One region of the Clostridiisalibacter paucivorans DSM 22131 genome, then DNA from elsewhere that is predicted to be linked to it. Evidence: a T-box and tRNA genes for the amino acid it is inferred to sense, from the RefSeq annotation. Region 1 holds a T-box; the other holds one or more tRNA genes.
The links. The T-box of region 1 lies ahead of ileS (isoleucine--tRNA ligase). A T-box ahead of a tRNA ligase gene usually reads a tRNA of that ligase, here a tRNA-Ile.

Region 1 (11,355 bases):
AGAAAAACCTATATCAGATATTTTAGGCTATTATACTTTAGAAGAAGGTCCAACATTACCCAGTTCATATGAGTCTTTTGTAAATAATCCTCAGCTTATATCTCAAGTAGCCCCATTTTTATTTAGAATATCTTTGGAAAATCCTACTAGAATAGAGAAGTTTGGAGAATTCACTGATGAATATTTAAAAGAGATAGTGGATATAGCACACAATAATAATATAAAGGTATTGCCTGTAATCCACAATCTTCTTTATAGTGGTGGAGATACTAATATATCAAAACAAGTAGTAAGTGTATTGGTTTCTGATAGACTGAATAGGCAGGCATTTATAGCCAATACTATAGAGTTAATAGAGAAATATGGTGCAGATGGTGTAAATATAGATATAGAAGATGTGTATTTAAAAGATAGTGATAATTTGTCTAAATTATTCCAAGAATTAGGAGAAGCATTGAGAAAGAGGGGATATTATTTATCGGCATCAATACCTTCCAGGGTGAGTGATGAACCCTTTAATCCATTTTCAGATCCCTTTGATTATGAGGTCATAGGGGATGCAGTAGATGAATTTGTAGTTATGCTATACAATGAGCATGGATGGCCTGGCAGTGGACCTGGACCAGTAGTTTCCATAGGATGGATGGATAGAGTATTGGATTATACAGTAACAAAAATGCCAAAGGAAAAGATTATGGCTGCTGTATCAGTATTTGGATTTGACTTCAATGTAACCACTGGGAGAAATAGCTATATAACCTATGAAGGTGCAATGGCCTTAGCGGATAAATATGGAAAGACAATAATGTTTGATGAAAATACTAAAACACCTATGTTTTCTTATGTAGATGAACAGGGTAATTATCATGAAGTATGGTTTGAAAATGCTCAAAGCATATATGAAAAGATTAAATTGGCATGGGACTATGGCATAAAAGGTGTAGCATTATGGAGATTGGGTATGGAAGATAATAATATTTGGAATATGTTAGACGAGGATGTGGTGGTTTCAAGATAGTCAAATATAGTCTGTAGTAAAACGAAAGTTAGTATCTAGTAGTTGGTAGTTACTAACTACCAACTACGAATTAATTCATTTTTCAATATAGTTGTAACTATTTAACTATAGTATTATAATATCTATAACTATTAAGATAAAGAGTGGAGGAGATATATATGTTATTTAAGTGGAAGGATAAATATACTACCAATGTGGGAGAGATTGATAAGCAACATAGAAAATTATTTGAGATAGGTTCAAGACTATACTATATAATGATATTAAATGATGATATAGATCATTATGATGAAATAATGGCTATAGTTGAAGAACTTAAAAATTATACTATATATCATTTTGATTATGAAGAAAAACTAATGGAATCCCATGGATATGAAGACTTAGCTGAACACAAAAAAAAGCATACAATATTTGTGAATAAAATAAAAGAAGTAAGTGCTAAAGATATAGATGAGCAACAAAAAGGTATAACTATGGATATTATTATGTTTATTGCCGATTGGATAGAAAAACATATATTGGGTACAGATATGAAATACAAAGAATTTTTCAATAGTAACGGAGTATATTAAAAATTGTCATGGAATATATAAAGGGAAATATGCATATATATAGTGATTTTGATATAAGGGTAATAGCAGAAGAAGACGGAAATATAGATTTATTTATTCCCATAGACTATAGAACTTTAAATTTGGAGATGGATAGACTGCCAAACTATATTGTATCTAGATTTCAATTTTTAAAGGTTAGAGGCATAATTATAAGGTTTAATATCTCCAATGGAAACAACAACTGTACTATACATATATTAAGAAATATAGACTTACAATCAGCCATATCAAATTTCGAAGTAGATTATTTTAATAGGGATATAATAATAAAATTGGATTCCTATGCAGTCTATATGGCATTTAAAGAAAGGGGATAAGATTTTGTCTAAAATTAGTGCTTTTTTTGATATTGATGGAACTCTATATAGAAATTCATTAATGATTCAACATTTCAAAAAATTGATAAAATATGAGATGATAGATCCAGCTATTTGGCATAATAATGTAAAACACACATATTCGGAATGGGAAAAGAGATATGGAGATTTCGAAGATTATTTGGAAGAGTTAGCGGAATTTTATGTAAAAGAATTAAAGGGAATAAATAAAGATTATATAGATTTTATAGCAAGTCAGGTAATAAAGGTAAATGGAGATAAAGTATATAAATATACTAGAAATAAGATAGAATGGCATAAGTCTAAGGGGCATCAAATATTTTTTATATCAGGAAGTCCAGACTTTTTAGTGGAAAAGATGGCGGGGAAATATGGTGTAACCCAGTGTAGGGGTAGTAAGTATCTTGTAGATGAAAATAATAACTTCACTGGAGAAATATTTAAGATGTGGGACTCTGAAAACAAGCAAAAGACCATAGACGAATTTGTAGAAAAATACAATGTGGACTTGGACAATAGCTATTCATATGGTGATACTGTAGGTGATTTATCTATGCTAAATATGGTGGGAAACCCCATAGCAATTAATCCCAACAAGGACTTATTAAAGGCAATAAAGGAAGATAGGAATTTATATAAAAAAACTACAATAGTAGTAGAAAGAAAGGATATAATATATAAATTATCTCCAGATGTAGAAGTTATAGAAATGTAGTTTAGTCCGTAGCATGTAGTCTGTAGCACAATGAAGAAATCCCATGGATTTCATCCATCAGCTACGAACTACGGACTACGAACTACTAACTTCTCCCCACTGATTCTACTATTTTCTTAGAAATAAATAATCCCAGTGCTAATCCTATTGCTAAAAAAATATAATTTTTTATAACTATATCATAAGGAGCAAAAACTAAAGCAAATGTCATAGCAAGAGAAATGGAAAAGCCAATTATGAACACATTCTCCAAGGGTTTGAACATTGTAAAATTGCCATTTAACTCTAAGGCATTTTTTTTATATATATGTATAGATATAAGAGAAAATACAATAGTTAGAACTAATAATGTTATACATTTAGGCATAAAGTTATCATAAATTATTAAATCTTTACTTAAAATGTTGTGCTCAGGATTAAAATAAAAACTGTGCTCACTGGTATTATATAATGCGAATACCAATTTTTCTATTATATTGGAGGGTGATAAATCACTGTAATTGATAGATGTCAGTCGCACTATAGTTTCTTCACCCATTTCTATAAACCAAAGTGGGAATAAAAGCATTATGGGAGAGATTATACTTGCCGCCGATACATTCCCCATTAAACTTTGTATACCCATAAAAAATGCAAATCCTGCAGTGAATGTTAGAGTATTTATCAGGAACCATTGAAATAATTGTGACACGCTTATATATGGACCTAAGATATCTGAATTAGAAAAATATGAAATAATAATAAATATGAAACTAATGAGCATGGTGGAAATAATAGCTGTAAATCCTAAAAATAGCTTATTTACTATTATTTCTTCCCTTGTAAAGGGCATAGATGATATTAAATTAGCGTTTTGATTTCTCAAATCATAAAATAAAAAAGCCGCTATAAATATGAGTATTCCAAACATGAAAAATTGAATATCAAAAATATTAAATACATTCTTGGCAAATAAATTTGCTATTTCTATATTTGTAATATCTGGCATAAATTCCTTATAGTTCTGAATATTCATGATTATTTTTAAATTTTTTAATACGAAAGTCAATCCCAATAGAGAAGCGAATAACCATTGGGTCCTTTTCCATTCTTTATAAATCAATGCTTTGTTTAACATGAATTTACCTCCTACTAAATATTATCGCACCTCTAAATTTCCCTCTGTAGAATACATAAACATATCCTCTAAACTCAAATTAATTTCTTCTATAAATTCTACATTGGTGTTTTTCAGTTTATTATAAAAATCTACACTATAATTATTGGTTACTATATAAAACACTCTGCCTATTTGAGATACATCTAATACTTCAGGCCATTCCTTAAGATTATCTGGTGGAGATGACCTAAACACTACTTGGAATTTTCTTATCTGCTTTTTCATATTATCTAAAGAACTGGCAAACACTATATGACCATTATCAATAATAGCTATATCATCGCATACTCGTTCTAGTTCTCCTAGGTTATGGGAAGATATTAGTACTGTGGTCTTACGTTCTGCGACATCTTCTAAAACCATATTTAGCACATCTCTCTTTGCTCTAGGATCTAATCCTGAAGTGGGTTCATCCATTATAAGTATATGGGGCATAACACTTAAATTTAGCATTATAGATACCCTCATCTTCATTCCCTTAGATAAATTTTTTATATGTTTATTTGTATCTATATTAAAGGAACGATTTAATTCATTGAATCTTTCTATATTAAAATTGCTATAAGCGTTCTTAAAAAAATCTATCAAATTTTTGACTTTGAAATTTTTATAAAAGTTGTTTTCATCAGCTATGTATCCCATTTTCATCTTTAATTTAGCATTCTCAAATACGGTTTCATCGTCTATCTTTATATTACCTTTGTCATTTTTATATATACCAGTAAGACATTTAATCAATGTGGTTTTACCAGAGCCATTGGGACCTATTAATCCCAAAATAGTACCTTTTTTAACATTTAAATTTATATCTTTTAATATTTCTTTATCGGATATATTTTTATATAATGATTCTATTTGTATCATGATTTCAATTTCCCTCCAATTCACCATAGATTTTATCTATGATACTCAATAGTCTATCCTTATCTATACCTATATAATGGGCCTCTACTATAATTTTTTTAATCATTTTAGTCAATTGCACAATCCTATCCTCCTCCATTTTGGGATTATAATCTTTAGATACATATGTGCCTCTTCCCTTAATGGTGACTATAACCTTCTGTCTTTCTAATTCACTATAAGCCTTGCTTACTGTATTGGGGTTTATCAATAATTGAGAAGACAAATTTCTTACAGAGGGCAATTTATCCTGTGGTTGAAGTATACCCTTTAGTATATTTTCTTTTACTGAATCCACTATTTGTTCATATATAGGTTTGCTATTACTGGGATCTATATTAATCACAATGTTCACCTCCATCAAAGACCTAAATGTACTAATACAACTAATACACTTAATACAGTATTATTATAAACATTATTTTCAAAAAAGTAAAGGGTTTTTTAATTTTTATTGAAAATATTGGTATAATATATATTAGGTAAAAAAATAGATAAGGAGAAGGAATTATGAAAGAAGCTATATTTTTAGATAGAGATGGAGTGTTAAATGACAATAAGAAACCTGTAAATAGTCCAGAGGATTTAGTATTATATCCTAATGTAAAGGAAGCCCTAAATAAGTTGCAAAATGCAGGCTATGAACTTTTTGTGGTTACTAATCAAGGTGGAATAGAGTTGGGATACATATCTGAAAAAGATTTAGAAAAAATTCACAAAAGGTTACTGGATGAATTGAAACAATATTGCAAGATAACAGAGATAGCCTATTGTCCCTATTATCATAAAAAATCCTATGATAGAAAACCCCAACCGGGAATGATATTAAAGCTTTCTAAAAAATATAATATAAACTTAAAAAGAAGTTGGATGATAGGGGATATGAACACAGATGTAGAAGCAGGAATAAGGGCTGGGTGTAAAACGGCCAAAATAGGAAAGAATTTTCACAAGGCAGATGTAGTGGGAAAAGATTTAATGGAAGTTGTGGATAGGATTCTTACTTGACAAAACCAGTATATTTGGTATATTATTAATCAAAATGTATATGTTAATTGCTATGATGGGGATAGTATTAAAGAGAGGATGTTTACAGAGAATTAATCGTTATATGGTGAGAGATTATGACTGATTCCTTTAAGAAGATCACCCTTGAGCTGGATGTCTGAAAGCATGGTCAATTAGGATGTCACGGTTAATCCGTTATATTTCAATGAGAGACAGGGTGTATTTTGCCCTGTAATCAGGGTGGTACCACGGCTAATTCGTCCCTAAGTCTTTTGACTTAGGGACTTTTATTTTATGGAGTGAAGAACAGTCGTTAGTTGGTAGCATAATGAAGAGAACCTACAATTCTCTACCAACTACCGACTACCAATTGCCAACTGTGAACTAAAAATAGAAAGGGTGAAAAAATTGGCTAAATTTAAAGAATTATATAATTCTTCAATAAGTGAAAGCGAAAAAAATATCTCAGACTTTTGGAATGATATTGATATTTTGCAAAAGAGTATAGAAAATAGGGACGGTAAAGAGCCTTTTATTTTTTATGAGGGGCCTCCTACAGCCAACGGTAGACCTGGTATTCACCATGTTATGGCTAGAACATTGAAGGATTCAGTATGTAGATATAAGACTATGAAGGGTTATCAAGTTAAGAGAAAAGCAGGATGGGATACCCATGGACTTCCTGTAGAAATCGAAGTGGAGAAAAAGCTTGGATTAAGTGACAAACAGGACATAGAGAATTATGGCCTTGCAGAATTTAACAAGAAATGTCGAGAGTCTGTATTTGAATATGAAGGTCTATGGAGAAAGATGACAGAAAGAATGGCATATGCCATAGATTTGGATAATCCTTATATAACATTGAACAATGACTATATAGAGTCTGTATGGTGGATTTTAGATAAGTTCAATAAAGAAGGATTCATGTATGAGGGACATAAGATACTCCCTTATTGTACTAGATGTGGTACTGGATTGGCATCTCATGAGGTTGCTCAAGGATACGAAGAAATAAAGACTGTGACTGTAACTGCAAAGTTCAAATTAAAGGATAAGGATGAATATTTTCTAGTTTGGACTACTACTCCATGGACTTTGGCATCAAACGTGGCATTGACAGTACATCCTGATGTTGACTATATAAAGATAGCAGCTCAAGATGAGGTGTATTATGTAGCTAAAGACTTAGCAGACGAAGTAATGGGAGATATAGAGTACAAAGTATTGGAAGAAATGAAGGGTAAGGATTTGGAATATATAGAATATGATCAAATAATGCCCTTTGTTAAACCAGATAAAAAGGCGTTCTTTGTAACATGTGCCGATTATGTAACTACTGAGGATGGAACAGGTATAGTTCATACAGCACCTGCATTTGGTGAGGATGACTATAATACAGGAGTTAGATATAATCTTCCAGTAGTACAGCCTGTGGGAGAAGATGGAAAGTATAACGACACGCCATGGAAGGGCATGTTTGTTATGGATGCCGATATCGAGATTATAAAATGGCTATATGAGGAAAATAAGCTATTTAAGAAAGAAAAAATGGCCCACAATTATCCCCATTGTTGGAGATGTAAGACTCCTCTTTTATACTATGCAAAACCTAGTTGGTATATAGAGATGACTAAGTTGAAGGATCAGCTCATAAAGAATAATAATGAAGTAGAGTGGTATCCTGATTTTGTGGGAGAAAAGAGATTTGGAAATTGGCTTGAAAACTTAAATGATTGGGCTATTTCTAGAAGTAGATATTGGGGAACACCTCTTAATCTTTGGAGATGTGAATGTGGTCATGTAGAGAGTGTAGGCTCAAGGAAAGAACTTGTGGAAAAGGCCGTTGAAGATATAGATGAAAGTATAGAGTTGCATAGACCATATGTGGATGATGTCCATATTAAGTGTTCTAAATGTGGAGGAACTATGACAAGGGTACCTGATGTAATTGACTGTTGGTTTGATAGTGGATCCATGCCATTTGCACAACACCATTATCCCTTTGAGAACAAGGAAAACTTTGATGAACTATTCCCAGCAGATTTCATCTGTGAAGGTATAGATCAAACTAGAGGATGGTTCTATTCTCTTTTAGCCATCTCCACATTTGTAACTGGAAAATCTTCGTATAAGAGGGTATTGGTAAATGATCTTATATTAGATAAAGATGGAAAGAAAATGTCTAAATCTAGGGGAAATACTGTTGACCCATTTGAATTATTCGACAAATATGGGGCGGATGCATTGAGATGGTATCTATTATATGTATCTCCTGCATGGACTCCAACAAAGTTTGATGAAGACGGACTAAAGGAAGTATTGAGTAAATTCTTTGGAACTATAAAGAATGTATATAATTTCTTTGCATTATATGCCAATACTGATGATGTAGATCCTAGAGAATTTTTTATAGAATATAAGGACAGACCAGAACTAGATAGATGGATATTATCTAAATATAATTCCATGGTTAAAGCAGTGACTGAGAATTTAGAGGTATTTGATTTGACTAAGGCAGTAAGAAGAGTTCAAGACTTTGTAAATGAAGATTTATCTAATTGGTATATAAGAAGGTCTAGAAGAAGATTTTGGGATACAGATTTAGATAGTGACAAAAAATCAGTTTACAATACCACATATGAAGTTTTAGTTGGTATATCTCAATTAGTAGCACCTTTTGCACCTTATCTTTCAGAAGAAATATATAAGAAATTGACAGGAGAAACATCAGTACATTTAAGTGATTACCCTGTGGCTAAAAAAGAATTGATTGACACAGATTTAGAATATAAGATGGACCTTGTTAGAGAATTAGTAGGATTGGGAAGGGCATCTAGGGAATCAGTAAGGATTAAAGTAAGGCAACCATTACAAAAGGTATTAGTTGATGGAAAATATGAAGAGACTATATCCGATGTAGTACCTCTAATCAAGGAAGAATTAAATGTAAAAGAGGTAGTATTTGCCAAAGACCTTAAACAATATATGAACTTCAATTTAAAGCCAAACTTTAGAGTGGCAGGTCCTGAATTGGGACCTAAGATTAAAGTATTTAGCAAGGTATTGGCATCTTTAGATGGATCCGAGGTAGTACCTAAGATAGAAGCTGGTGAAGGAATAGTAGTAGATCTAGATGGAGAAGAATTTAAAGTTACCAGTGAATATGTGGAAGTAAATATAACAGCAAAAGAAGGATTTAATGTATCTATGGATGATAATCTGTTCGTTATATTGGATACTACGTTGAATGAAGAATTACTTAATGAGGGATTCGCTAGAGAATTTATATCTAAAGTTCAACAGATGAGAAAGAACAATGGATATGAGATGATGGATAATATTAAAATATATTATCATGGAGATGAAGATATAGTTAAAGCTGTAGATGTTTACAGAGATTATATTATGCAGGAGACATTAGCTGTTGAAGTGATTGAGGCAGAGGATAGTGATTTTGAAAAATATAATTTAAATGACCATGAGACAGGATTAAAACTTGAAAAAGTAAACTAAAAAAAGAGGGTATACCCTCTTTTTTTTAGTTGTTAACTACTTATTTTAAATGACATATATAATTGATAAATGCAAATATTAAGCATATATGGTATATTATATATTGAAACAGATATAATGAATAAAGTAAACGGGAGATGAAATAGTGGGAGAGATAATAAAGGCTTTTATATTTATATTTGTAGCTGAGATGGGAGACAAGACTCAAATATTGGCGATGACCTTTGCTACCAAATATTCTGTAAAAAAGGTGTTATTGGGAGTGTTTTTAGGGTCACTGTTGAACCATGGAATAGCAGTAGCGTTGGGTTCCTATCTATCTAATAAAATTCCTCTAAATCTAGTGCAACTATTTGCTGGAATATTGTTTATAGGATTTGGGCTTTGGACCTTAAAACCAGAAGGTGATGAAGATGATCAAGATGCGAAGGGAAATGGTTTAGGCCCTGTATTGACAGTAGCTATGGCTTTTTTTATAGGAGAGCTTGGAGATAAAACCCAGCTCACTGCAATGACATTGGCAACTGAATCATCATATCCTCTATTTATATTGATGGGTACAGTATTGGGGATGGTATTTACCAGCAGTATTGGTATATTTGTGGGAAGTAAGATTGGAGATAAGATCCCTGAGATTGCAATAAAGATAGTGTCAGCATTTATATTTATATTATTTGGAACTATAAAACTCTATCAACAGACACCAGAAAGATTTTTAAATACATATACTGTTTTGGGATTTTCGGCAATATTGTGTATAATTATAGCAGTACTTCTTAGGTCAGTATTTAAGTCTAGAAGAAATAGAATAACTTCATTGAAAGGGGCAGCAACATCCCTATATATACATACTACTTATTTAAAAAGAGCTGTCAATCACATGTGCCTTGGTACTGAAAGGTGCAAACACTGTCAGGGGATCAATTGCCCCATTGGATTTACTAAAGAGGTATTGAATGAGTCAGAAAAGACCCACAGATATAAAGTGTCTAAAAAGTTCAATATACTACCTAAAAATAATAAGAAGCCCTTTGAAAGATATGAAGCAATAAAAATATTGGCCAAGACATTGGGCTATATCGAACTATATAATGTGGGAAATGATGAGGACCATGTATTTAATAAGGCTAGGGAGGCAATGGAGATTATACTCTTTGACACCCATTTATACTTTTCAGGAGATATAAAAGAGTATTTGAATACCATAATAAAGCTCGATAATAAAGTAGGAAAAGAAGTAGAGATGTTAGTTAGTATTTAATAGCTACAGCTCTGAAGTACGGACTAGAAAGTAAGGAGATGGAGAAAATATGAAGGATATAGTACAATCAGTAGATAGAGCATTGTCCATATTAGAGGTTTTATCTGAGAATAGCTCAGGATTGGGAATAACAGAGATTAGCAAAAAAATAGATTTACATAAGAGTACAGTTCATAGACTATTGTCCACATTAATCTATAAGGATTATGTTGAACAGGATCATGAAACAAATAAATATAGGATAACATTAAAGGTTTTAGAATTGGGAAACAATAGACTTAAAGATCTAGATATAGTTACTGTATCTAGGCCTCATCTTACTGAGCTGATGAAAAAGACCAATGAAGTTGTACATTTAGTTATATTGGAAAAAGAAGAAATTGTATATATAGACAAAGTGGAGTCTGAAAATACTATTCGGATGCATTCCACCATAGGAAAGAGAAGTCCCGCATACTGTACTGCTGTAGGAAAGGCTATAATGTCCCATATGACAATGGAAGAGGTATTGGAAATATGGAATAATAGTCAAATAAAAGAGCATACCCAATATACTATAACAGGGGTAGATGAAATGAAAGAAGAGCTAAAAAAAATAAGGGAAAGAGGATATAGCGTAGATGATGAAGAAAATGAGATAGGAGTAAGATGTGTTGCAGCCCCCATATTTAATTGGAAGGGAGATGTAATTGCAGCCATAAGTATATCTGGACCTACCATGAGGGTTACTAAGGAAAAAGTGGAAGAGTTCTCTATATTAATAATTGAATATGCCAGAAGAATATCTTTGGAATTGGGATATAACAATAAATAAAAAAACAAC
Region 2 (11,355 bases), on a different contig from region 1:
CTTTATCAATGCCTTTTTTCCTTCTCTGATATTGATCTTAGGAGATATAATCGGTGGAATATCTTCTATAGAATGTTTTACCATTTCCGCTATACCTAAAATTTTAGGACATTCAAACTCTCCATCTCCTAAACTTATTATTTTAGGTATAAATAGATAATCAACTTCTTTTTTTATCTGCTGAACATGACCATGATATATCTTTATAGGTAAACATGCCCCTTCTACACAACATTTAACACCATAATCTAAAATATTTTTATTAGTATCAGTTGAAGTAATAACTTGTACTCCTAACATTTCAAAAAAATTTTTCCATATAAAATGGTAATCATAATAATGTAATCCTTTGGGTATCCCTATTTTTTTAATAGTACCCCTCCTAACTATATAATTTTTATACCATTTTTTATTATTGACTGAATTCATCAAAACTATAACTAAATAAATTTAAACATAAAAAAAGACCTTGAAAACAAAGTCTCGGATTATTACCAGATCTATTATCACGATAATAAAAAATAAAAGCTAGTAGTTGATAAGGAAAACCTATAGGATTTTCCTTATCAACTACTAGCTACTAACCACGAACTACTAACTATTTTCTACTCCTTTTTAGAACTACACATATTAGATGATGGACAAGAAGAACAACCACTACATTGACCTTTAGTCCTATTCCTTATATGTTTATTTATAACATATATACTATATCCCGCTATGAGCAAGGTCAGTAACACGGTAACAAAAGTTCCCATAAAATCATCTCCTTAATTGCTCCAAAACAATTTCCAATATCCTAACTTATTAAAATAGTAAAATACCTATTCTATAAACCATAAACGCAACAATCCATGCTACAGCAAACTGATAAACCATAGAAAAAATTGCCCATTTCCAAGAGTTAGTTTCCCTCCTTATAACTGCTATAACAGCTACACAAGGTGTATATAATAAAATAAAAACTAACAGGGCATATGCAGATACACTTGTAAACTCAGGTCCTAAAGCCTTGGCAAATTCTATTACATTGGGCGTCTCTCCTAAACCATATATTATAGATAAATTACTTACTACAACCTCTTTAGCCAGTAATCCCGTTATAAGAGATAGTCCCATCTGCCAAGTACCAAACCCTATAGGTTTAAATATAGGGGCTATAATTTTACCAAACTGAGCCCCAAAACTACTAGCCATATCTGAAGGGCCTGAAATATTAAATCCTAATATAATCCAAAGAATAATTGATGCTGCAAATATAACTGTAGATGCCTTAGTTAAGAACCCTTTCACTTTATCCCAAACATTTATAACTACACCTTTCAATGTAGGCATCCTATATGGGGGAAGTTCCATAAGTAATGCACTGGATTCTCCTCTAAATAATGTCTTTTTAAATATAAGCCCCATAATAATAGCTATAATTATTCCTAATATATATAAAGAAAAAACTACTTTAGATTCATTTCCTGGGAAAAACGCAGATGCAAACAATGTATATACAGGTAGTCTTGCACCACAAGACATAAAAGGATTAATTAAAATTGTAGTCAGTCTATCTTTCTCATCTTCTAAGGTTCTTGTTCCCATAATAGCAGGTACATTGCACCCAAATCCCATTATCATAGGAATAAAGGCCTTTCCATTTAATCCTATCTTCCTCATAGCTTTATCCATTATAAATGCAACTCTAGCCATATAACCACTATCTTCAAGTATTGATATAGCTATAAATAGAAATGCTATATTAGGTAAAAAAGTAAGTACTCCTCCTACACCGCCAATTATTCCATCCACTATTAATGATATTAGCCATGGCGCCACAGACATATTGTTTAATAAATCCGATACATATAAAGTCAAAACTTGACTAAAAAATATATCTATTTTTTCTAGAAAAAATCCTCCTGCAGTAAATGTAAACCAAAATACCCCATACATCATTAATGCAAAAATAGGTAACGCAAAATATCTATTCATCAACACTCTATCTATTTTATCCGATATTGTATCTTCATCTTCGCCTTTTTTGGTTACAACATTAGAAACGATTCCATCTATCAGTTCATATCTCTTATCCGCAACTGTCACATTATTATTCATTCTTCCTGTATATAACTTTTTTAAATCTTTATTATATACAATAGACTCTAAATCTTTATCCCCTTCAAGTATCTTTATAACAATACCTCTAATATTAGAACCACTAAAACTTCCTTCTTTTATAATTTCATTAGATAATTCATCTATATATCTTTCTATATCTTGTCCATAATTAAAATCTTTTGGTTTAAATATCTCTTTGCCTTCTATAAAATCTATCACTTTGTCTAATAATTCATTTATGCCTTTTCCCTTTCTAGCAATCACAGGAATTATAGGCACACCCAATTCTTTTTGCAATAATTGAAAATCTATTTCAATTCCTCTATTTTCAGCTACATCTATCATATTTAATGCAACAATAACAGGTTTACCTAATTCTATTAGTTGTAAAGTCAAATACAAATTTCTAGCTAAATTAGAGCCATCAACTATATTTATTATGACATCAGGATCGCCTTCCATTATATAATCTCTAGCCACCCTTTCTTCCAGTGAAAAAGGCAATAAACTATAAGTTCCTGGCAAATCGACTATATTTAAATTATAATTATTGTACTTTTTTTTACCTTCTTTTCTTTCTACTGTAACTCCTGGCCAGTTTCCCACATATTGTTTCGAACCAGTTAGTTGATTAAACATTGTAGATTTACCGCTATTGGGATTACCTGCAAGTGCTATATTCACTGTTCTATCCAAGTATTATGCCTCCTTAAACTCTAGCCCCTAGTTTATATAATTTCCTCAACTAATATTTTTTCAGACATACCTCTTCCTATGGCTAGCTTTGTATCTCTTAATTTTATAACTACTGCTCCATTTAGATTGTTGGCTACTATCTTAAACTCTACTCCCATTGTTAATCCCATATCTTGAAGCCTTTTTCTAAATTTATGGCCCCATGATATATCTCTTAATATAACTTTTTGACCTGATTTTACAAATGATAGTGGCATATCCATTCCTCCTAAATATGATGATAACGATTATCATTTTCGTACTTTAATACTATCAAATAGTAAAAAAAATGTCAATAAGAATTTAATTTGAACAGGAAAAAATCTGCACTTAAGCAGACTTTTCATATCTATTCATTATCTTTGCAATATCATTCATAATAATTGTTTTTTTAATATTATCAGTGCTGAACTCAATACTACTTTTTAAATATTTATAGAAATCTTCTGGTCCTTCAAAGGGCTTGTCTAATAGTGATAATATCTTTTTCATCCTGGCTTTTCTTTGTATATTAGTCATAGATTTCATATTTCTATCCATGAAATCTATGAAGTTTTCAATATTTTCCTCTAAATAATACTCATCAACTTCTTCTCTATCGTCATAAATCATTAAGACTTCTTCTTCTATATAATAATCATTAAAATATGCCAAGATCTTTTGAACTTCCATTATAATTTGTAATATTTCATCATCTTCATCATTTTCATCATAATATCTTTGTAATAATTCTGTGAAACCATAGTTAGATTGTACAAAATCCTCTTTAATATTGTCTATACTTTTTTCATATTTTTGAAAAAAATCTTTATTATTAGAAAACTTCTTACTTTCATACAAATTCATTAACCCTTTTTGTAAATTAACATAATCTTTAACCTTAAAGGTTTCATTATCAACTTTTAATTCTTCTATTAAAATTATTCTATTTAAAATCATTCCACACTGTCTAATTATACCATAAATCAAATTAATTTCTCCAATAAATTCTTTTATGCTTTGATACCTTTTGCTTATGTAATCAATTGACTTTTCAGGATAATTATCTCTTTTAAAATTTTGAGTATTTCTAAAAAATCGGTCAAATGAACATCCATAATCCTTCCCTAATGTCCCATTAAAAGTAGTTCTATACCTTTTAAGAACTATGTCTACCTCAATCCTACTACTATGCTTAAGTCCGTTAAATATACTTTTTCTAACGATATCATAATATTTATCTCTTGTCATTCTAAATGGTAAGACCTCTATTATATCCTTAATTTTATCATAGAGCATGTCCATATCCTGTGTTAAAAATTTCAAAACATCTTCATAAAATTGATTCAAATTAAATGTATTTTCATAGACAAGATTTTGGTTTCCATGTTTCAATATATCTTCAAGTATATCCTTTATATAATCTAATTCTATAAGATATAGAGAAATAACCTCTATATGATTTATGCATTGAGCTCTTAATCTCTTCAAATTTGATATTTTTTCATGGGAGCTACTTTTTCCATTTACTAAATCTATTTCTTCTTGGACCCTATCTATAAATTCATCTAAATTCTCGTTATCATTTTGCAATTCATCAAGCCTTAAATCCTCCGTATTTCTTATTTCTTGTATCTCTTTATTCATCTCTAGTATTTCTATTTTAGATAATAGATACACATAATCAACTATTTTTTCTTTTTCTAATGCTATTTTATTAATTAACTCTCTACTATTACTTTCTTTGTGTTCACAAGTTTTAGATTGCATAATAAAATCACCCTTTTATTCTAATATAAGTATAGAAATCAGTCTTTATAAGAATCCATAGCCTTTTTTATTCCTCCGATAAATTGTTTATAAGTATCTAGTTCTTCCCTAGGAAGGAATCCTTCTTCATATAATATATTTATCAATGTTCCAAAACTATACATATTGGCATTAAATTTTAAACTACCATTATTAACATTACTAAAATAACTATTTATTTTTTCATTTAAATTATATTCACCTTTTAATCTTTCTAGTCCGTTTCTCAATATATTTTCACATTCTTTATATTTTTTTTGTTTATAATAAATAAATCCTTTATTTAAGTAAAAATTGCTTATAACGTCAGTATCAAGCTCAGAAAGAATATCTCCTTGACTTTCTATATCTATATAATCTTTCAGGGCTTCTTGATATTTTTTGTTTTCCATATATATCTTAGACTTAAGAAATACGACATCAAGTTTTTCTTCCATATCTTTAACTAAATTATACCATTTATCTAACCCTTTTATTATTAATTCCTTATTGTCAAGATGTTTAATAGCCAATTGTAAAATTAATTTAGATTCATTGGCATTCAAATCATCTCTAGCTATAAAATCATCAATCATTTCTTTTGCTAGTTTTAAATTCTGTTTTTCATCAAAGCCACCATACTGTAACAAATAATAGTTAAGACCAGCTATATTCCAATAGTCCTGCTCTTTCAAAGATTTCAATGTACTTATTGGCTCCTCATCGTATAAATGTCTTTCTTCATATGGTATAACTTTAACCATAGATTCATATTCTAATGTGGATATTGCTCTCTTATATAGTAAATCTTTTCTTTCTGTATAAGTTTCAAAATAATCCCCAAAAAACATAAATTTACTATCATAGATACTAGTATTTAGATGAATTTTATTTAAAAATCCATCCTTCAAAAAGTCCATTTCATATACTATTCTTCTCATTATTGTGGCAGCCTCAGCCCTAGTTACCTTTTCTTTAGGCATAAAATTACCATTGCTATAACCTAATATTATTTTATTTTTAGCCATATCTTTTATTTGATCATAATACATATAATTATAATTTAAATCTTTAAACTCTATAGCTTCTTTTTTTAAAGGAGGCATAGTAAAAAAACTAGATAATAATACAGCTTCTTCTCTAGTTATAAATTTATTTGGATAAAATCTATCTCCAGGAAATATATCTTTAAAATTTATATCTTTATTTTGTATATCTATATATTTTTGTAAAGTCTTTATATTTTTGTATGCCCAAAAGGTTTCATCAATATCACTGTAATCTTGAGAATCTAATGATTTGTCATTTGAAATATTTATATTATTATCCATAAATATAGATTTTTCATTGACAGCTCTATACAAAATAGCTGCGAATTCAGCTCTAGTTATATTATTATCAGGCTTAAATGTCCCGTCTTCGTATCCTAAAAACAATTCCATTTCATTACTAGACCACAATATCTCATTTTGGGCCCAATGTCCAAAGATATCAATAAAATAAGTATATGCCCATACACTGTTAATATTAAATATAGATAAAATAAGTATTATAACAGCTAGAACAATTGTTTTATTTTTCATAGATTTATCCCCCTCATAGTCAAAAGCAAACATAATCTCAATATAAAAGCATATTATTATTGTTATAATCTATTATATCTGTCAATTCACCCACATACAATTTAAATATTTATTACAATTTTTCTAATACTTAATATATTTTTCTATTGTTTTAACTTCATCATCATTTATATTGTATAAATTGTAAAAGAAAGTATCTATATAGTATTTGTTTTTATTTATTAAATGATTATACTTGTCTATATTATCTTTATTCATAATTCTTTCATTATATTTTAATATATCTTTCACTTTTTCTTCAACCATATAGCTATCCTTTGTAAATTTTATTTTCAAAGTCTTCAATTTATTAGGATAATATTCATATAATCTTTCGCCAACTTTTTTGCCAACAACTTTAAAATAGAATTCAAATATCTTAGAATTTAGATACCCTAAGATATATTCAATAGAAAAATCTTCTATTCCTTCTTTTACTTTAGCTAAATATACATCTGCACTAGATAATACATTATTATAATCTATTGTAAACCTATTAGCTTCAGCTTTAAAGGGAAATACTATCTTAGGTGATTTGAAGATCTCTATATTTCTTCCCCATTGTATTTCATACCACTTCCTTATATTTCTTTCACATTCTCGCCTTGAAGAAAGTCTATCTTTATATTTTAAAAGTCTTTTAGTTATATTGGGATAGTAATCTATGTTTTTTATAAGGTTAGTATAAATCAAATATTTATTAGTATCTTTCATACCATAACTTAGTATATCGCTATTTTTTATCCATGGCAAAATTACATCTTCTTCTAGACTTTCATTTTCTATATTTTCTTTATACACAACAAATGCCTTATCAAGCCCTGTAATTATGCCTTGACTAAAATTACATATTTGACTAAGGATTGTATCACCTTTTTTTTCTATTTTATCATAAATTTTACTCTCTTTACTAGTTATTAATCTCCACTCTCTATCATTAAGACTTTCATAATTTATCATGAATTTCTTTTTATTTAGTAATTTATCACTTTTTCTATATATATCTATTTTAATTTCATTTCTTTTTTTTTCTTTTTTTACTAACTTAATTATTACTGGGCTTATACCCACATCTTTAAATACTTTTATTCCATTAAAATCAGATATATTTTTTATACAAAATTTTTCTTTTATGTATATTCTTAAATCCCTTGCAGAAGGGGATTCTAAAAAATATCTAGACGTAATAAAAGATAATACCCCATTTTTTTTCAACAAATCAAAACCTTTTTTAAAAAAACAATAAGATATGTCCCCTTTATCTGAATATATATCGCTGTAGTTTTTTTTCAATTGAATTCTATATTGTTTATCTATCTTTTTATGCCCAATATAAGGAGGATTTCCTATGACTAAATCAAACACACATCTATATTTGTTATTAGAATCAATATTCATATTCTCATAAAATCTTTCCAATAAAATATCTACATTAAAGACATTGGGATTAATTTTCTGAACACTATTTAACTTTAATATTAAAGACACTTTAGTCATAAAAACTGCAAATTCATCTATATCTGTTCCCCATAAATTATTTTTAATTATAAAATTTTCGATTCCTTTGTCATATTCCTCAGCTATCTCATGATTCTTTTCTAATATATCTTTTTTATATAAGTTAAATATATTTTTCATTCTTCTAAGTGACTCTAATAAAAAATATCCTCCCCCACATGCAGGATCTATTATTTTATAATAAGGATCTTTAACTATTTTATTTTCATCTATACTATTGTTTACTATTTCTTTAACTATATTAGAAGGGGTATATATCTGCCCCAATACTTTTTTATCTTTTTTAGTCATAATTCCCTGATATATCTCACCTAATAATATATTAGATATATCTTTAGTGGGAATTTTTTTTATATAATTTAGTAATTCATTCTTTGTTTCCAAAGAAATATCTAGATTTGGTAATCCTTTATTGCAATATGAAAATTTATTATTGAATTTAAAACATAAAAGTATATTTCCTATATAATATATTAAGCCCTTCAATGTATTAATATCAAATTCTTTATTCTTCTTTTTTTCTTTTTTTAAAATTTCTATTATTCTATTTGTATGAATCATTTCTTCCATAAACGTGCCTCCCAAGCAAAATCTTTATATACCCATTATATATTAATGCTTATATATTATAAAGAAAACCTGATATCTATCTTATAATTTGTTATAATAATTATTATATTTATTTTAAGGAGTGATTCATTATGGAATATATAACCAAAACATATATGGATAAACTTTATATACCAGCTAAGTTAAAACAAGAATTTTTAAATAAAAAAGTATGCTTTTTTGATATAGAAACTACAGGCTTCAATAGAAATAAAAACTATATAACTATAATTGGCATTGTATATTATAAAAATTCAAAAAAAATTATCAAACAATATTTTGCAGATACTTTAAATGATGAATATCTTTTATTAGAAAAGTTTTTGTGTGATTTTACTAACTTTGATACATATATTTCCTATAATGGAGATTTGTTTGATATCCCTTTTATAAATGCTCGACTAAAAAAATATAATTTTAATTATACAATTTCAAAGCATAAAAGTATTGACATAATAAATATAGTCAAAAAATATAGAGACATTTTAGGGTTAGAAAAATATAGACAAAAAGATATAGAAAAAATGCTTAATATAAACAGAAGTGATAAAATTTCTGGAAAAGATATGGTTAAACTTTATTTCAATTACTTAGAAACTCAAAATAGAGAAACTAAAGATATTATTTTGAAACACAACTTAGATGATATCTATTATCTCCCTGAAATCTTAAAAATATATGATCTTATAAATGATAAGTTGAGATTTGAAATTATATTAAATAATAAAAGCAACATTAATTTTAATATAAAGCAAATAGATGTGATTGACAATTCACTATTTATTGTCGGAACTTCTTCTATTATAAATATCCCAAAACAAATATATTTTTGTGGGAATACAAATTTAGAATGGAACACCAAAGAAGGGAACTTTAAATTTAATATGCTCTTACAAGAAGGTAATCTGTCAACTGGTCAAAAATGTTTTTTCATAAATAAAAATTCTTTTGATTTTACTATAGAATTATTAGACAATAGTAAATATAATGTGCCTGAAAATATTATTATAATAAAAGACAAAAAAAATTATTTTATAGAAAATATTAAAAAAATTATTCATGAAACAATAGTAAATATAATGTAAAAAACTTTGCTGTTAACAGCAAAGTTTTTTATGGTGCCCAGAGGCGGAATCGAACCACCGACACGGGGATTTTCAGTCCCCTGCTCTACCGACTGAGCTATCTGGGCATATTATATACATCTTGGTGGGCTTAGGTGGACTCGAACCACCGACCTCACGCTTATCAGGCGTGCGCTCTAACCTGCTGAGCTATAAGCCCAAAAGTGGTCGGGGTGGCAGGATTTGAACCCGCGGCCCTCTGGTCCCAAACCAGATGCGCTACCAAACTGCGCTACACCCCGACTTTTAAAATGTATATGGTGGGCCTTCAGGGACTCGAACCCCAGACCTACCGGTTATGAGCCGGGCGCTCTAACCAACTGAGAAAACCACGTCCGTCGACTTTTTTTGTCGACTCTTAATATGTTACCACGTTTCTTGTTTATTGTCAACACTTTTTTATCATTATTTTTTTATAATGTCTGTAATGTTTTAACAACGGATATAATAATATCATCTTTACAAATAAGTGTCAAGGACTTTTTATGAGTTTTTCTATAGATATTTTAGCCTTTCTATTTAATTATATTAAATAGAAAAAACTGTAATATCTTATTTAATATATATATAGCAGGAACACCTAAATAAAATTTCTTCTTTCTCAATTTATGCTTATAAATTATCATTCCTATCATTATACCAGAAGCTCCTCCTAAAAATGCCGTAATTATCAAAGTAGATTCTTTTATTCTCCACTCTTGATTCTTTGCTTTTTTCTTGTCTAAAAACATATTTATTATTGCAAATATATTTATAATCAAAAAGTAAAAATAAAATACCCATTGATATAAAGTTATATTTTCAAATATCCCAATTATATATTTCATATATAAACATCTCCAAAATTAATTCAATAAAAAAACTCCTCATCAATCAAGATAGGAGCTTATGGTGCCCAGAGGCGGAATCGAACCACCGACACGGGGATTTTCAGTCCCCTGCTCTACCGACTGAGCTATCTGGGCAAACAAACATATATATTTTGTATAAAATATATGGTGGGCCTTCAGGGACTCGAACCCCAGACCTACCGGTTATGAGCCGGGCGCTCTAACCAACTGAGCTATTATATACATCTTGGTGGGCTTAGGTGGACTCGAACCACCGACCTCACGCTTATCAGGCGTGCGCTCTAACCTGCTGAGCTATAAGCCCAAAAGTGGTCGGGGTGGCAGGATTTGAACCCGCGGCCCTCTGGTCCCAAACCAGATGCGCTACCAAACTGCGCTACACCCCGATATTTATATTGGCAGGGGTAGCAGGACTCGAACCCACGGCGCTTGGTTTTGGAGACCAACGCTCTACCAACTGAGCTATACCCCTGTATAGAATATTTTAGTGGTGGGCCTTCAGGGACTCGAACCCCAGACCTACCGGTTATGAGCCGGGCGCTCTAACCAACTGAGCTAAAGGCCCACTAAAATGGCGGAGAAGGAGGGATTTGAACCCTCGCGCCCCGTAAAGGACCTACTCCCTTAGCAGGGGAGCCTCTTCAGCCACTTGAGTACTTCTCCATAAATTCTTGGCGGAGAGGGTGGGATTCGAACCCACGTGGGCTTACACCCTAACGGTTTTCAAGACCGCCCCGTTATGACCACTTCGGTACCTCTCCCTATATGGTGACCCATCGGCGACTCGAACGCCGGACACCCTGATTAAAAGTCAGGTGCTCTGCCAACTGAGCTAATGGGTCATATTTTAATTGATTATGGCATTATTCTTTAATAACTAGCCCAATTTTGTGCTATTTACTAAGCGATTCGCACAAAACCTAAAGCATGTTTTGGCTCCCTGCTTATGCCAACTGAGCTAATGGATCATTTATGGCTGGGGCGGCAGGACTCGAACCTACGCATACTAGAGTCAAAGTCTAG

Region 2: it has a tRNA-Ile gene. The T-box ahead of ileS (isoleucine--tRNA ligase) is inferred to sense a tRNA for this amino acid. The anticodon was not compared.

The regions. Positions count from the first base shown of each region.
Region 1 covers NZ_JHVL01000008.1:32,549-43,903, forward strand. The annotation lists gene Q326_RS16760 (glycosyl hydrolase family 18 protein) at 1-1,018, shown strand, start outside; gene Q326_RS0105070 (bacteriohemerythrin) at 1,177-1,593, shown strand; gene Q326_RS0105075 (hypothetical protein) at 1,602-1,952, shown strand; gene Q326_RS0105080 (HAD family hydrolase) at 1,957-2,688, shown strand; gene Q326_RS0105085 (hypothetical protein) at 2,774-3,805, opposite strand; gene Q326_RS0105090 (ABC transporter ATP-binding protein) at 3,827-4,711, opposite strand; gene Q326_RS0105095 (GntR family transcriptional regulator) at 4,716-5,096, opposite strand; gene Q326_RS0105100 (D-glycero-alpha-D-manno-heptose-1,7-bisphosphate 7-phosphatase) at 5,261-5,758, shown strand; T-box leader at 5,802-6,026, shown strand; gene ileS (isoleucine--tRNA ligase) at 6,167-9,271, shown strand; gene Q326_RS17880 (TMEM165/GDT1 family protein) at 9,417-10,532, shown strand; gene Q326_RS0105115 (IclR family transcriptional regulator) at 10,582-11,346, shown strand.
Region 2 covers NZ_JHVL01000004.1:128,319-139,673, forward strand. The annotation lists gene Q326_RS0103105 (acyl-CoA dehydratase activase-related protein) at 1-429, opposite strand, end outside; gene Q326_RS18130 (FeoB-associated Cys-rich membrane protein) at 606-758, opposite strand; gene feoB (ferrous iron transport protein B) at 808-2,802, opposite strand; gene Q326_RS0103120 (FeoA family protein) at 2,835-3,059, opposite strand; gene Q326_RS0103125 (hypothetical protein) at 3,172-4,590, opposite strand; gene Q326_RS0103130 (S-layer homology domain-containing protein) at 4,629-6,191, opposite strand; gene Q326_RS16485 (Eco57I restriction-modification methylase domain-containing protein) at 6,315-8,318, opposite strand; gene Q326_RS17825 (ribonuclease H-like domain-containing protein) at 8,450-9,442, shown strand; tRNA gene Q326_RS0103145 (tRNA-Phe) at 9,474-9,549, opposite strand; tRNA gene Q326_RS0103150 (tRNA-Ile) at 9,565-9,641, opposite strand; tRNA gene Q326_RS0103155 (tRNA-Pro) at 9,647-9,723, opposite strand; tRNA gene Q326_RS0103160 (tRNA-Ile) at 9,740-9,812, opposite strand; gene Q326_RS0103165 (DUF1294 domain-containing protein) at 9,997-10,308, opposite strand; tRNA gene Q326_RS0103170 (tRNA-Phe) at 10,371-10,446, opposite strand; tRNA gene Q326_RS0103180 (tRNA-Ile) at 10,560-10,636, opposite strand; tRNA gene Q326_RS0103185 (tRNA-Pro) at 10,642-10,718, opposite strand; tRNA gene Q326_RS0103190 (tRNA-Trp) at 10,729-10,804, opposite strand; tRNA gene Q326_RS0103195 (tRNA-Ile) at 10,821-10,897, opposite strand; tRNA gene Q326_RS0103200 (tRNA-Ser) at 10,905-10,995, opposite strand; tRNA gene Q326_RS0103205 (tRNA-Ser) at 11,005-11,093, opposite strand; tRNA gene Q326_RS0103210 (tRNA-Lys) at 11,099-11,174, opposite strand; tRNA gene Q326_RS0103215 (tRNA-Gln) at 11,306-11,355, opposite strand, start outside.